2 regions of the Lysinibacillus sp. NPDC093216 genome follow, and region 2 is predicted to be linked to the other one. Evidence: riboswitches for the same ligand, from Rfam matches in the RefSeq annotation. Region 2 holds a riboswitch; the other holds the start of a gene.
What was found. A riboswitch is a leader RNA that binds a small molecule or an ion and turns the genes downstream of it on or off. The one in region 2 is predicted to bind S-adenosylmethionine.
Positions count from the first base shown of each region.

Region 1: another riboswitch for S-adenosylmethionine. It lies ahead of ACQKOG_RS22165 (MetQ/NlpA family ABC transporter substrate-binding protein); the one in region 2 lies ahead of ACQKOG_RS24355 (O-acetylhomoserine aminocarboxypropyltransferase/cysteine synthase family protein).

Region 1 covers NZ_JBNNVB010000027.1:51,477-58,543, forward strand. The annotation lists gene ACQKOG_RS22135 (glycine C-acetyltransferase) at 1-232, shown strand, start outside; gene ACQKOG_RS22140 (hypothetical protein) at 482-784, shown strand; gene ACQKOG_RS22145 (hypothetical protein) at 1,492-1,746, opposite strand; gene ACQKOG_RS22150 (alpha-hydroxy acid oxidase) at 1,875-3,035, opposite strand; gene ACQKOG_RS22155 (methionine ABC transporter permease) at 3,049-3,720, opposite strand; gene ACQKOG_RS22160 (methionine ABC transporter ATP-binding protein) at 3,713-4,738, opposite strand; gene ACQKOG_RS22165 (MetQ/NlpA family ABC transporter substrate-binding protein) at 4,844-5,677, opposite strand; SAM riboswitch class I at 5,768-5,872, opposite strand; gene ACQKOG_RS22170 (pyridoxal phosphate-dependent aminotransferase) at 6,060-7,067, opposite strand, start outside.
Region 2 covers NZ_JBNNVB010000035.1:1,981-9,047, reverse strand. The annotation lists gene ACQKOG_RS24360 (hypothetical protein) at 613-999, opposite strand; gene ACQKOG_RS24355 (O-acetylhomoserine aminocarboxypropyltransferase/cysteine synthase family protein) at 1,394-2,695, opposite strand; SAM riboswitch class I at 2,813-2,926, opposite strand; gene ACQKOG_RS24350 (glycerol-3-phosphate acyltransferase) at 3,185-3,817, shown strand; gene ACQKOG_RS24345 (DASS family sodium-coupled anion symporter) at 4,004-5,485, shown strand; gene ACQKOG_RS24340 (succinate CoA transferase) at 5,657-7,067, opposite strand, start outside.

The sequences.
Region 1 (7,067 bases), on a different contig from region 2:
ATCTGAAACACCAATTACACCATGTATTATTGGTGATGAAAAGCTTACGCAGGAATTTTCACGTCGCCTATTTGAAGAGGGCGTCTACGCTAAATCAATCGTTTTCCCAACGGTTCCAAAAGGCACAGGACGTGTTCGTAACATGCCTACAGCGGCACATACAAAAGAAATGCTGGACGACGCTCTAGCAATCTATGAAAAAGTCGGTCGTGAGCTAGGCGTTATTCAATAAGAAATGGGGCTGCCTCAATTGTGAGGTAGCCCTTTTTTAGATTCAGACGGATAGAAAGGTCGAAGTGATGGATAGAAGATGGAGCGACGGATAGAAGAGGCGAAGTGACGGATAGAAGGACCAAAGTGACGGAAAGCGCCCTCCAAAGTGACAGGTAGAAGACAGAGCGACGGAAAGAACCATCGAAGTGACGGATAGAAGGGCCAAAGTGACGGAAAGAACCATCGAAGTGACGGATAGAGGGCCAAAGTGACGGAAAGCACCGGCGAAGTGATCGAAAGAATGGTCAAAGCGACGGATAGAATCGTCAAAGTCGTGGATAAAGCAGCCGAAATCGTGGATAGAATCGTCAAAGTCGTGGATAGAACAGCCAAAATCATGGATAGCCCCTACAGAGTGATGGAAAGAAGAGTCAAAACGACGGATAGAAACGTCAGAGCGACGGATAGAAAGGCCGAAGTGACGGAAAGAAGAGCCAAAACGACGGATAGAAACGTCAGAGCGACGGAAAGCACCCCCGAAGTGACGGATACAAGACAGAGCGACGGATAGAAAGGTCGAAGTGACGGAAAGAAGAGCCAAAGCGACGGAAAGAAACGTCAAAGCGACGGAAAGCACCCTCGAAGTGACGGATACAAGACAGAGCGACGGATAGAAAGGCCGAAGCGACGGAAAGAAGAGTCAAAACGACGGATAGTAACGTCAGAGCGACGGAAAGCACCCTCGAAGTGACGGATACAAGACAGAGCGACGGATAGAAAGGTCGAAGTGACGGAAAGAAGAGCCAAAGCGACGGAAAGAAACGTCAAAGCGACGGAAAGCACCCCCGAAGTGACGGATACAAGACAGAGCGACGGATAGAAAGGCCGAAGTGACGGAAAGAAGAGCCAAAGTGACGGAAAGAAACGTCAAAGCGACGGAAAGCTACCCTGAAGAGACGGATAGAAGACAGAGCGACGGAAAGAACCGTCAAAGTCGTGGATAGAACAGCCAAAATCATGGATAGCCCCGACAGAGTGATGGAAAGAAGAGCCAAAGCGACGGAAAGAAACGTCAAAGCGACGGAAAGCACCCTCGAAGTGACGGATATAAGACAGAGTGACGGATAGAAAGGCCGAAGTGACGGAAAGAAGAGCCAAAGCGACGGAAAGAAACGTCAAAGCGACGGAAAGCACCCCCGAAGTGACGGATACAAGACAGAGCGACGGATAGAAAGGCCGAAGTGACGGAAAGAAGAGCCAAAGTGACGGAAAGAAACGTCAAAGCGACGGAAAGCTACCCTGAAGAGACGGATAGAAGACAGAGCGACGGAAAGAACCGTCAAAGTCGTGGATAGAACAGCCAAAATCGTGGATAGCCCCGCCAAAGTCGTGGATAGAACAGCCAAAATCATGGAAAGCCCCGACAGAGTGATGGAAAGAAGAGCCAAAGTGACGGAAAGAACCCTCGAAGAGACGGATAGAAACGACAAAGCGACGGAAAGAACCCCCTGAAGAGACGGATAGAAACGTCAAAGAGACGGAAAGCCGCCCCGAAATGCCGGATAAAACCCTCGAAGAGACGGATCGCCACCTCGAAATGCAGGACCGCTTTATTTTGAGTGAATGACTTACGCTGCTTTTAGCGTTCATCAGTATTAAATTTATTTACTATCGACTCCATCTTTTTTCACCAATGTGATATCGCGAAGTCCTTTTATAGATGTTGCCCCCGCTAATGCGATTGAAACTTTTAATTCATCATATAAATTCGTCATTACTTTTTCGACTCCTTGCTGTCCTGCTAAAGCAAGTCCGTAGACGAAGGGGCGACCGATGGCAACTGCATCTGCTCCTAAAGCGAGTGCTTTAAGAGCATCCATACCACGATATACACCGCTATCTAAAATAACAGGAATTTGCCCATTTACAGCTTTCACAATGCCAGGAAGTGCATCAAGTGAACCAATTACGCCATCCAATTGGCGGCCACCATGGTTGGATACGATAATTCCGTCAATGCCGTTTTCTATAGCTAGTTTTGCGTCTTCAGGATGTAAGATTCCCTTTAACAAAATAGGGAGATTCGAACGGCGCTTTAATTCACGTACATTGTCCCAATTTAATGTTGGATGGAATATATTTTGCAACACGCCTTGTACATATGACTCAAATGAATCATCTGGTAAGGAAGCAGTAAAAATAGGGTCATTCATATAGTTTCCTCGTGCATACCCAAGCTTTAATGGTGAAAATTGATTGCGAACATCTTCTTCACGCCAGCCAAGCATGACTGTATCTACAGTTAAAACGATAGCCTCAAAACCGGCAGCCTCGGCTCGAGCGGCCATACTATAGGCAATTTCCTCATTTGTTGACCAATATAATTGAAACCATTTAGTAGCAGTGGGAGCTGTTTGTGCCACATCCTCGAGTGCGTAGCTTGAAACTGTGCTTTGAATATAAGGGATTTTTAATTGATCAGCTGCACGTGCTACGGCTAGCTCTCCTTCGTCATGCGCCATTCTGTTCATGCCAACAGGAGCAAATAAGAACGGAGTTGGGTGTACTTTTCCGAACAGTTCAATTGATGTATCAATACTTGAAACATCCTGTAAAAAGCGTGGAATAATAGAGTATTTTTCAAAGGCTGTACGGTTATTCCTTAATGTTTGCTCACCGCCAGCGCCTGAACGGATGTAACCAAACGGACCAGCTTCCATTTTTTCTGCAACTGCCTTTTCTAAATCTGCAAAGCAAATAGGAAAGGGGGCTTGTGCATTAATATTTTTTAATAGTAGATCGCTATGTGTTGTCTTTGTCATCATAATCCTCCTACTAATCTTTTTTTAACTTCGCAGCAAAGCGGTTACCTATTGATTGAATAATCTGAACAAGAATGATTAAGATAAACACTGTCGCATACATTACATCGACCTCATAGCGTAAATGACCGTAACGGTATGCGAGATCACCTAGACCACCAGCACCAACCATTCCTGCCATTGCTGTTGCTCCTATAAGACCGATTGTGGCAATCGTTAAACCTAAAATAATGGATGGGCGCGCCTCTCGTAATAAGACATTCCAAATAATATGACGACGTTTAATACCCATTGCTGTATAAGCTTCCACAACACCCGGATCAACTTCTAAAAGTGCAGTTTCCATAAGTCGCGCAATATAAGGCGTTGTATAAACAACAAGCGGTACAATAACACCTTTTACACCAATAGTTGTGCCGACGATTAGCTTCGTAAACGGTAAAATGAAGAATAGTAAAATAATGAACGGTACAGAGCGGATAATATTAATAAATAAATTGAAAAATTGATAGAGAAATTTATTTTCAAACGATTGTCCTGGGCGAGTTAAAACAATTAAAAGCCCTAATGGGATCCCTATTAAAATAGAGAAAAATAATGAAATCCCGACCATTTGGAAGGTTTCGATAATGGATTTCCCAATAACATCTGACCAATCTGCAAAGAAGCTTTGAATGCTATTCATTTAATTCGCCTCCTAATTCCTCAACGCTTACTCCGTTTTCTGTAAAATACTTAAGTGCTTTTTCTACGATATGTGCTTCACCGTGTAGATGCACGACAATATTACCGACAATGCCGTTTTTTAATTCAATGATATTGGCGGTTAAAATATTCGGTTGAACATCATAAACTTTACTCACTTCTGCTAGTAATGGTTTCCCTGTACTTTCACCAAGGAATGTTAAACGAATAACACTTCCTGAAACATTTAATTGCTCGATAAGGGAAGGGGATAAATTACGTTGAGAAATGGTATTTAAAAACTTTCGTGTCGTTGGATGCTGAGGCTTTGAAAATAGGTCTATAGCAGAGCCGTATTCCACAACCGCCCCTGATTCAAGAACAGATACATCGTCGCAAATTTTTTGAATAACATTCATTTCATGTGTAATGAGTAAAATAGTGATGCCTAGCTCGCGATTAATTTTCAAGAGAAGCTCAAGAATGGCGTCAGTTGTTTCGGGGTCGAGTGCACTTGTCGCTTCATCACTGAGCAAAATCTCAGGCTCTTGGGCAAGGGCACGTGCAATAGCGACACGTTGCTTTTGACCACCTGAAAGCTGGCTAGGATAGCTATCTAATTTCTCTGTTAGGCCAACAATTTCTGCATATTTTGCAACGCGTTTTTTCACTTCGGAGTCGTTATAGCCTAGAAGCTTTAATGGTACCGAGATATTGTTGTAAACAGTCGCTGTTTTTAAAAGGTTAAAATGCTGGAATATCATCCCGATTTTTTGACGAGTTTTGCGAAGGTCGTTTAGAGAAAGGGAAGTAATATCTACATGATCGATTAATACCTTTCCTGTTGTTGGACGTTCTAATAAATTGACACAGCGAATAAGAGTACTTTTTCCTGCACCACTGTAGCCAATAACCCCATGAATTTCACCTTTTTTGACATGCAAGTTAATACCATCTACTGCTTTGACGATACCATTTTTAGTTTTAAATTCTTTTGTTATATTTTCTAGTTGAATCATACGGTGATATCTCCTTTCTTAGTCCTTCTATAAATCAAGAATCTGCTAGCTTTCCTGTAGGAGTCCCGCAGATTCTTGATTTTATGAATGGTCCTTAATCGTCACTTACCAGCTTGGAATTACAGAGCCTTGGAATTCTTTTTCAATAAAATTGCGTACCTCATCAGATTGATAAGCTTCAACAAATTTTTTGATCGTTGGGTCATCTTTGTTTTCGGCACGTACTACAATGTAATTCACATATGGAGAGTCCGTAGATTCTAAAAGAATGGAGTCTTTTTTAGGATTAATGCCAGCATCAAGAGCGAAGTTTGTATTAATAGCTGCTACATCTACTTCACTAAGCTGTTTTGGAATTTGTGCAGCCTCTAATTCAATGAATTTCAAATTCTTTTTGTTTTCTTCCACATCGCGAATAGATGCTGTTAAGTCTGCACCGTCTTTTAATTTAATATAGCCCGCCTCTTGAAGGACAAATAGAGCACGAGCCCCGTTTGTTGGATCATTTGGTAATCCGAACGTTGCACCATCAGGAACGTCATCAAATGATTTATATTTCTCAGAGTATATGCCTAGAGGATTTAAAATTGTTTTTCCAACTGGCACTAAATCTGTATTGTGATCTTTGTTAAATGTCTCGAGGAATGGCTTGTGTTGATAACTGTTTACATCAAGATCGCCCTCTGCTAACGATGTATTTGGTAAAACATAATCAGAGAAAGATTTTACTTCTACCTCTAAGCCATTTTCTTTGGCAACTTTTGCTACAACCTCAGCAATTTGTTCGTGTGGACCAGAAGTTACACCTACTACAATCTTATTTTCATTAATAGCCTTACTTTGACTATCCTTACTATTTTCTTTAGTACCACAGCCTACTAATGCTGCTACTAATGTGAGACTTGCTAAACCTAATAAAATTTTATTTTTCTTTTTCATGAAACATACCTCCAAAGTTTTTTTATCGGTTTTTGAAAATAAAAAAAACTCTCTTAAAAAAATTAAGAGAGGCTCATAAAAAAGTGTCCTCTCTTATCTTTCAAACGATGATCGTTTGCAGGATTTAGCACCTTCCTTAAAAAAGGAGGTTGCCGAGCTTCATAGGGCCAGTCCCTCAGCTACTCTTGATAAGAGATTTATAATATTTTTTTGTAAATCCGATAGAACTAATATAAATTATAGGATATAGTAAGTCAATTGAATTTTTAAAATTTTTTATTTTGTTATAATATTTAGTTGCGAAAGAATCCGCAAGAAAGAGACAAAACCGTTCCCATAGCAAGTTTGAGCTAATGGAACATTTTTTCGGGTAGAGTCTACTTCATGAGTTAAATAAGTTTAATTTTTCAATTCTACTGATCGCTTCACGTAAGCGGTCTTCGCTAACAAGTAAGCCAACCCGCACATAGCCTTCACCATATTGACCGAAGCCATTGCCTGCAGCTACTGCGATATCAGCTTTGTCGAGCAATAAATCGGCAAATTGTTCACTCGTAAAACCTAATGGAACAGGGAGCCATGCAAAGAAAGAGCCTCTCGGTGCTGTTACTTGCCAACCAATTCGCTGAGCTTCTTCGATCAGGACGTTTCGTCGACGCTCATAAGTCGCACTTAGTTTATCCGCGCAACTCTGGGAAGCAGTAAGTGCAACTGCCGCGGCTTGTTGCACGGCAGGGAATTGACTACAAAATAGATGATCTTGAATAAGGTTAATGGCTGCAACAATATCAGGGTTACCAACTGCAAAACCAATGCGCCAGCCTGCCATATTATACGTTTTGGATAATGTATACATTTCGATACCGGCATCTTTTGCACTGTCAGCTTGCAGGAAGCTGATAGGTTTATTGCCGTCAAATCCAATCGCCCCGTAGGCAAAATCATGTGCTACGATAATATTGTGCTCTTTTGCAAAGCGTACTGTTTCCTCGAAAAATTCAAGTGTTGCAGTACCGCCAGTTGGGTTATTCGGGTAATTCAAGTAAAGCATCTTCGCCTTTTCTTTTACTGCATCGGATAAAGCATTATAATCAGGCAGAAAATTATTTTCTGCAAAAAGAGGCATAACTTCAAAATTAACATCGCCTAATACGACACCTGATAAGTAATCTGGATATCCAGGATCGGGTAATAGCATAGTATCACCAGGGTTTAAAACGGCTAACGGTAACTCAACAAGACCAATTTTCGTACCACCGAGAATAGCTACTTCTGTGTCAGGATCAATGTCAACATTGTATTCGCGTTTGTAGAAACTTGCAGCTGCTTGGCGTAATTCTGCTATGCCATGAAATGGAGAGTATTTATGATTTTGAGGATTTTCTGCCGC
Region 2 (7,067 bases):
ATTCTGAATGAAGATACACTGTGAAACAAACAAATTCAAATAATTCAAAAATCAACTTAAAGAAAATTGTAACGTAAATACATACATTGCACAAGAAAAATCTTTCTAGGATGGACATTTGTTTCCTGTAGACGTGCAAAGGAAATCGTTTTCATCCCTTTTATTATATGATTTTTCACTTAAATCTATAATGATTGAACAAATATTGACGTTTCTTTACCAATTATGCCTCGGCATAATTGCGTCCGGAATCGGCTTTGTGCTTAGGCCTGCGTGATGCAGGTCAGTTAGCCGTTATCGCATGGATGCGATGATTTTAGGCTAACATCCTATGTGAGCTCTTTCCGATTCCGTGACATCCGCCGGAGGCTTTGGGCCAACTTGATGTCGTTGCCACAGGACGTGGCGTTCTAGACCCTCTATTTCAGTGGATGTTTACTGAAAGAAGAAAATAAATGCCTTTCTTCTATTATATATATGTATGTAAAGACATTCATAAAAATTGTTCTTTTGAAATATATTAATAAAATTTTTTCTGTATATCTTCATCATCTAATTTAAAAAGCTCATTCCCTGTAGCAGCAGAGAATGAGCCAAATATATGAGGGATAATTAACTAGCTTTGGCTAGCAATTTATAACGATATTGTGTTAAAGCTTGTTGCACCAGTCTTATTTCCTCCTGCGTAAAATTTGGTATTGCATACGTACGTTCAACTAATTGGAATGTGCCGTATTTTAAATAATACTCTGTCGCAGGTAGAGGAATATGATTTGCTCCATAGCTTTCATAAGCTTCGAAAACTTCTTTTACTGTATAGCCTTCCTCTTTGACATAAACCATTTCCTTAAAAGCAGAATGTCCAAAGATCTCTTGCCATTTACGCTCAACTGACACAAGTATGTTTTGAATGGACATGTTGTTCACAAACACATGACCTTCATTTAATTCATAAATAAGATAAGATGCAATGTTTTGCGCACTATACACATTTCCCATTTAAAACACTCCTTTATCATCAGTTTTGTAGATAAGAGTAGCTACTGGCTGAGTAACTACTCCTCTTCATATATTCAAAAGTGGGGGAGCACTTATGAAACTAAATTAGTTTGAGCATTAATTGAAAACACTTTACCGATCAACAAGTCGGCGCTTTAAATTGGTTCTAGGTTGGTAGCCCTTCGAACACTTTTCTTATTTCCTAGTATAAAACAAGGATTTAACCAAGTCAACAATACTTATAAAATTACTAGGTATTAATTTTAAACCATTTCATTACTCTCACCAAATGAGGGGAGCGGATGATGTAGCAACGTTTGACGCATTACCAAATGAGGCCTATCGAATGAGAAAATACGTAAACGCTACAACATTAGCCAATGTATTTTATTTATTAAGCTTCTACTTCTTGTTGTGAAGCTGTTACTTGTTCAATAGCTTGTTCTAAATCTGCAATGATGTCCTCTACTGCCTCTAAACCGATTGATAAGCGAATGAGCGACTCGGTTACGCCAGTTTGGATTAGCTCTTCAGCAGATAGTTGCTGATGTGTAGTAGATGCTGGATGAATAATTAATGATTTAGCATCCCCTACATTTGCTACGTGTGAGAATAATTTCACACTATCGATTAATTTACGCCCTGCTTCACGTCCACCTTTAATGCCAAATGTAAGCACAGAACCGAAGCCATTTCTTAAATATTTTTTAGCTAAATTATGGGTAGGGAAATCTTCTAAGCCGTTGTAATTTACATATTCCACAGATGGGTGGTTTCGTAAATATTCAGCTACTGCTAATGCATTTTCATTGTGTTTAGGAATACGCAAATGAAGCGTTTCTAAACCTTGTAATAAATTAAATGCCGCATCAGCACTTAATGTTGGTCCAAAGTCACGTAGCAGTTGCACACGCAGTTTTGTGGCGAATGCTGCATCTGCTGTGTCAATACCATAACGCAAACCGTGATAAGAAGCATCTGGCTCAGTAAAGCCTGGGAAACGTCCACGAGTCCAATCGAACTTCCCTGCATCTACTACAACGCCACCTAAAGTTGTTCCATGACCACCAATCCATTTCGTTGCAGAATGAACAACGATATCTGCACCGTAGTCAATTGGTGTAGAGCCATATGGTGAAGCAAATGTGCTATCAATAATTAATGGCAAGCCGTTTTCATGTGCTATATTTGCTACTGCTTCAATATCTAGTACCTTTAAACTTGGGTTACCGTAAACTTCAGCGAACACGGCCTTTGTTTTATCAGTAATAGCAGCTTTGAAATTTTCTGGATTTGTTTCATCTACAAAAATCGTTTTAATACCGTAGTTTGGTAGTGTGTTAGCGAATAAATTATAAGTACCTCCGTATAAAGAGCTACCTGCAACAATTTCATCGCCTGCCCCTGCAAGATTTAAAATGGAAAACGCGATTGCTGCTGCACCAGATGAAAGTGCTACTGCTGCTGTACCGCCTTCTAATAAAGCGACGCGTTTTTCAAAAACATCTACAGTTGGGTTTGTAATACGAGTGTAAATATTACCAGCTTCCTCTAAGGCAAAAAGACGTTGCGCATGAGCAGTGTCTTTAAAAACGAAAGCCGTTGAGCGATATACGGGTACTGTACGAGATCCTGTTACCGGGTCTGGCTCTTGGCCACCGTGTAACAGCAATGTTTCTGGTTTAAATTTTGTCATTGTATACCTCCAAATGGTTATTTTTTTACGATGGTACCGGAGATGAGGAGGATTTTTTCAGTAGAAAACAAAAACCCTCTTCAGCTAAGAAGAGGGTTGCGGTTGCAAGTTTTCCTCCCCTTATCTGCCAGATCCAAGTAAGAATCTGTAGGAATTAGCACCTTAGCAAGTTCGTCACTTACTGGTTGCCGGGCATCATAGGGCCTATCCCTCCGCCGCTCTTGATAAGAGTATGAGATTCAATTTCCATCGTTGTTACAAAGTATAAACATAGACTTTTTCTCTGTCAATACTAAAATTTTATTTTTTCCGAAACTTCTGTCTGCTTCTTTACGTAATCCAAACACATACACTATTTTAGATATTTATTGTTTTGGTCACCAAAGCATGGACTGATTTCCGTTTCGGCTGGGCGTTTCCTAGGGGCTTCGGGCTAACACAATGTTAGAACTTTTGTGATGAACCCATTATTTGGAAAGGAGAATTTTTATGATAAAAGCCGTTATTATTTTTCTTCTTGTTGGTTATTTGATTGGCTGTATTCACGGCTCTAAAGTTGCTCAGTTTTTATCAGGGGTAGATTTAAAAATGGCCGGTCATGGCAATGCAGGTGCCTCTAATGCAACACTTTCCCTTGGCTGGAAATACGGCATATTAGTTGCACTGATCGATATCGGTAAAGGCGTTGCAGCTATAATCGGTGCACATGTTTATTTAGCAGATATAACACAATTAACAGAAGTACAAGTTTGGCTCTTCATCTATATCGTAGCTTCCGGTGTCATTCTAGGTCATAATTTCCCATTTTATATGGGCTTCAATGGCGGTAAAGGAACTGCTTCAATCATAGGAATATTACTTGCGATTGATTGGAAAATTGGCTTGTTTGCACTCATTTTATTTGTTATTTTATCTTTCGTGACGAACTATTTAATTGTCGGTGTACTTGAATTTTATCTCGTTTTTTGTACAGCCACTTATTTATGGATTCCTGGAGTTGGCCCAACGATTTTAGCCCTATTACTTTTTGGTATAGCCATCATTTTGCATATCGAAAATATTAAGCGATTGATGCTAGGAACTGAGCCTAAAGTAACTTCAGCATTCAAAAAGAAAAAATAAAATCTTTTGGATATTTTTGTCTTTTCTTTGACCGTATATTTTCTCGCAACTGCCCATTATCGCTATAAATAGAGGGTATTTCACATACTAGTTTTTTTACAATAATTAGACAAATTAACTTTCTTAATAAAGCATTTTACTAGCCGATGTGAAAATTACAGTCATGTTTAAGAAAGGATGAAAAGTATGTCTACTTCTGAACAAGCAAAACAGAAACGTAATTTGAAACCACTCTGGATTGGATTAGCCTTCGCTTCATTAATCATCATTACTTTTTTACCTAACAACGGCGATTTACCTGTAGCCGGACAACGAGCTTTGGCTATTTTAGCTTTCGCGGTCATCCTATGGGTTACAGAAGCAGTATCCTATCCCGTTAGCTCTGCCATGATTATTGCTCTCGTTACAATCTTACTAGGGCTAGCTCCGTCAATGGAAGATCCAACGAGAGCGTTAGGAACATCGGATGCATTAAAGTTAGCATTAAGCGGATTTAGTAATTCTGCAGTTGCACTAGTAGCCGCAGCTCTTTTCCTAGCGGCAGCCATGCAAATTACGAATTTACATAAACGTCTTGCGCTTTGGATACTTTCACTAGTTGGGACAAAAACGAAAGCCATTGTATTCGGTGCTATTTTAGTATCTATTGCACTCGCATTCTTTGTCCCTTCTGCTACTGCACGTGCAGGCGCAGTTGTACCAATACTACTCGGAATGGTAGCAGCATTTGGTTTACCACGTGATAGTCGACTTGCTGCTTTACTAGTCATTACTTCTGTACAAGCTGTTTCCATTTGGAACATCGGTATTAAAACGGCAGCAGCTCAAAATATGGTCGCTTTAAATTTCATCAAAGAACAATTCGGTGTAGATATTTCTTGGGGTGCTTGGTTACTTTACGCTGCCCCCTTCTCAATCATCATGTCAGTGGCTCTATTTTTCATTATGATTACACTAATTAAACCTGAAACAAGTAATATTGAAGGTGGTAAAGAAGTAATCAAAAAACAGCTTGCGGAACTTGGTCCATTAAAAGCTCCCGAAATTCGATTAATCATCACATCGGTAGTTTTACTATTTTTCTGGGCAGCAGAGGGTAAACTCCACCCATTCGATACGACAACCGTCACAATCGTTGCAATCGCCATTTTATTAATGCCAAAAATCGGAGTCTATTCGTGGAAGCAAGTTGAGCCTCATATTCCTTGGGGAACAATTATCGTCTTTGCAGTAGGAATTATGCTAGGAACAGTCTTGCTTAATACTAAAGGTGCATCGTGGTTATCAGATAAGGTATTCGGTTCACTCGGTTTAGATTCTATGCCAATTCTTGCAACAATTGCGCTTGTCACTTTATTTAATATTCTTATTCATTTAGGCTTTGCGAGTGCAACAAGCTTAGCATCTGCACTTATACCAGTATTTATCGTTTTAGCCTCAACATTAACGGCTAATGTCGATCAGGTTGGTTTCGTTATCGTGCAACAATTCGTTATTAGCTTTGGCTTCCTCTTACCTATTAGTGCACCGCAAAATATGCTTGCCTATGGTACAGGAGCCTTTACAACAAAGGATTTCTTAAAATCTGGTATTCCATTAACGATTATTGGATACATCCTAGTTCTTCTATTCTCCGCAACATATTGGAAATGGATTGGCTTATTGTAAAAAGCAGCTAGGGTTTTCTTTGGACACCTGAGCACTTGAGAGGGTTACCTGATCACTTACCGGGGTTACCGATCACTTCGCGGGGCTACCTAAGCTTTCGGGACAACATTAATAACAATCAAAAGCCTTGAAGGAACAGGTCAACTGTCCTTCAAGGCTTTTATTACTTTATTATTTCAATAAAGCAGGGTTCTTCATCGTACCATTTTTTGCGTAATTCACATGCCAGGAAAGCGCTTTTTCTAGTTCGTGTGGCGTATGGTGCCCACCTGTTGCTTCATTGGCATCGTTAAAATACTTCCATAATTGCTCACGATATTCCGGGTGTGCACAGTGATCGATAATGAGCCCAACCCGTTCTTTTGGAGCCAGCCCACGTAAGTCTGCTACTCCCTGCTCTGTTACGATAACGTCTACATCATGCTCTGTATGGTCTACATGCGATACCATTGGAACGATACTAGAAATATTTCCGCCTTTCGCGTAAGATTTTGTGACGAAAATACCTAATCGTGCATTACGTGCAAAGTCTCCAGAGCCACCGATTCCATTCATCATTTTCGTGCCAGAAACATGCGTAGAATTCACATTCCCATAAATATCTACTTCGAGTGCTGTATTAACAGAAATTAACCCGAGTCGGCGAATAATTTCTGGTTGGTTTGAGATTTCTTGCGGACGTAATACTAGCTTATCTGCATACTTTTCAAAATCACCATAAACTCGGTTTCCTACTTCTTCGGAAAGGGTAATAGAAGTAGCAGATGCGAAGTTTACTTTTCCTGCATCAATTAATTCGAATACTGCATCTTGCAGTACTTCTGAATATACTTCTAAGTTCTCAAACTCAGAATCTCTAAAACCTAATAAAACGGCGTTTGCAACTGAGCCTACACCGGATTGAATTGGTCTTAAGCTTGTTGTTAAACGACCTACTTTAATTTCTTCTCGTAGGAAATTTAATAAATGATTGGCCATAATATCTGTTTCTTCATCTGCAGGAACAATCGTTGATGGCGCATCTAAAATATCTGAAATCACTATGCCCTTTACTTTATCTAAATCTAGTGGTATGCCAATTGCGCCAAGCCGATCGGATACATTTTGTAATGGAATTGGATCACGTTTTCCCTGTGGACCTGGTACAAAAATATCATGGACACCCTCTAATGCATCAAGCTGAGCTACGTTCAACTCAATGATTATTTGGTCTGCTTCTTGCACAAAAATCGGAGAGTTACCAACTGAAGTTGTAGGAATTAGTAAGCCGTCTTCTGTAATAGCAGCTGCTTCAATAATCGCAAAATCAATAGGACCAATAATGCCTTGACGTACTAACTCCGCATTATGTGAAAGATGAGCATCAACAAATGCGATTTCACCACTGTTGATTTTGTTACGAATACCAGCATCCGCTTGGAAAGGTCCACGTTTACGAATAACGCCAGCTTCCGCTAAGTATTGGTCAACCTCTGGGCCAAGTGATGCACCTGTATACACATCTACCTGGAAGCTCTCTTTTTTAGCTTTCTCCACAAGTGCAAGAGGTACCACTTTAACATCACCAGCACGTGTAAACCCG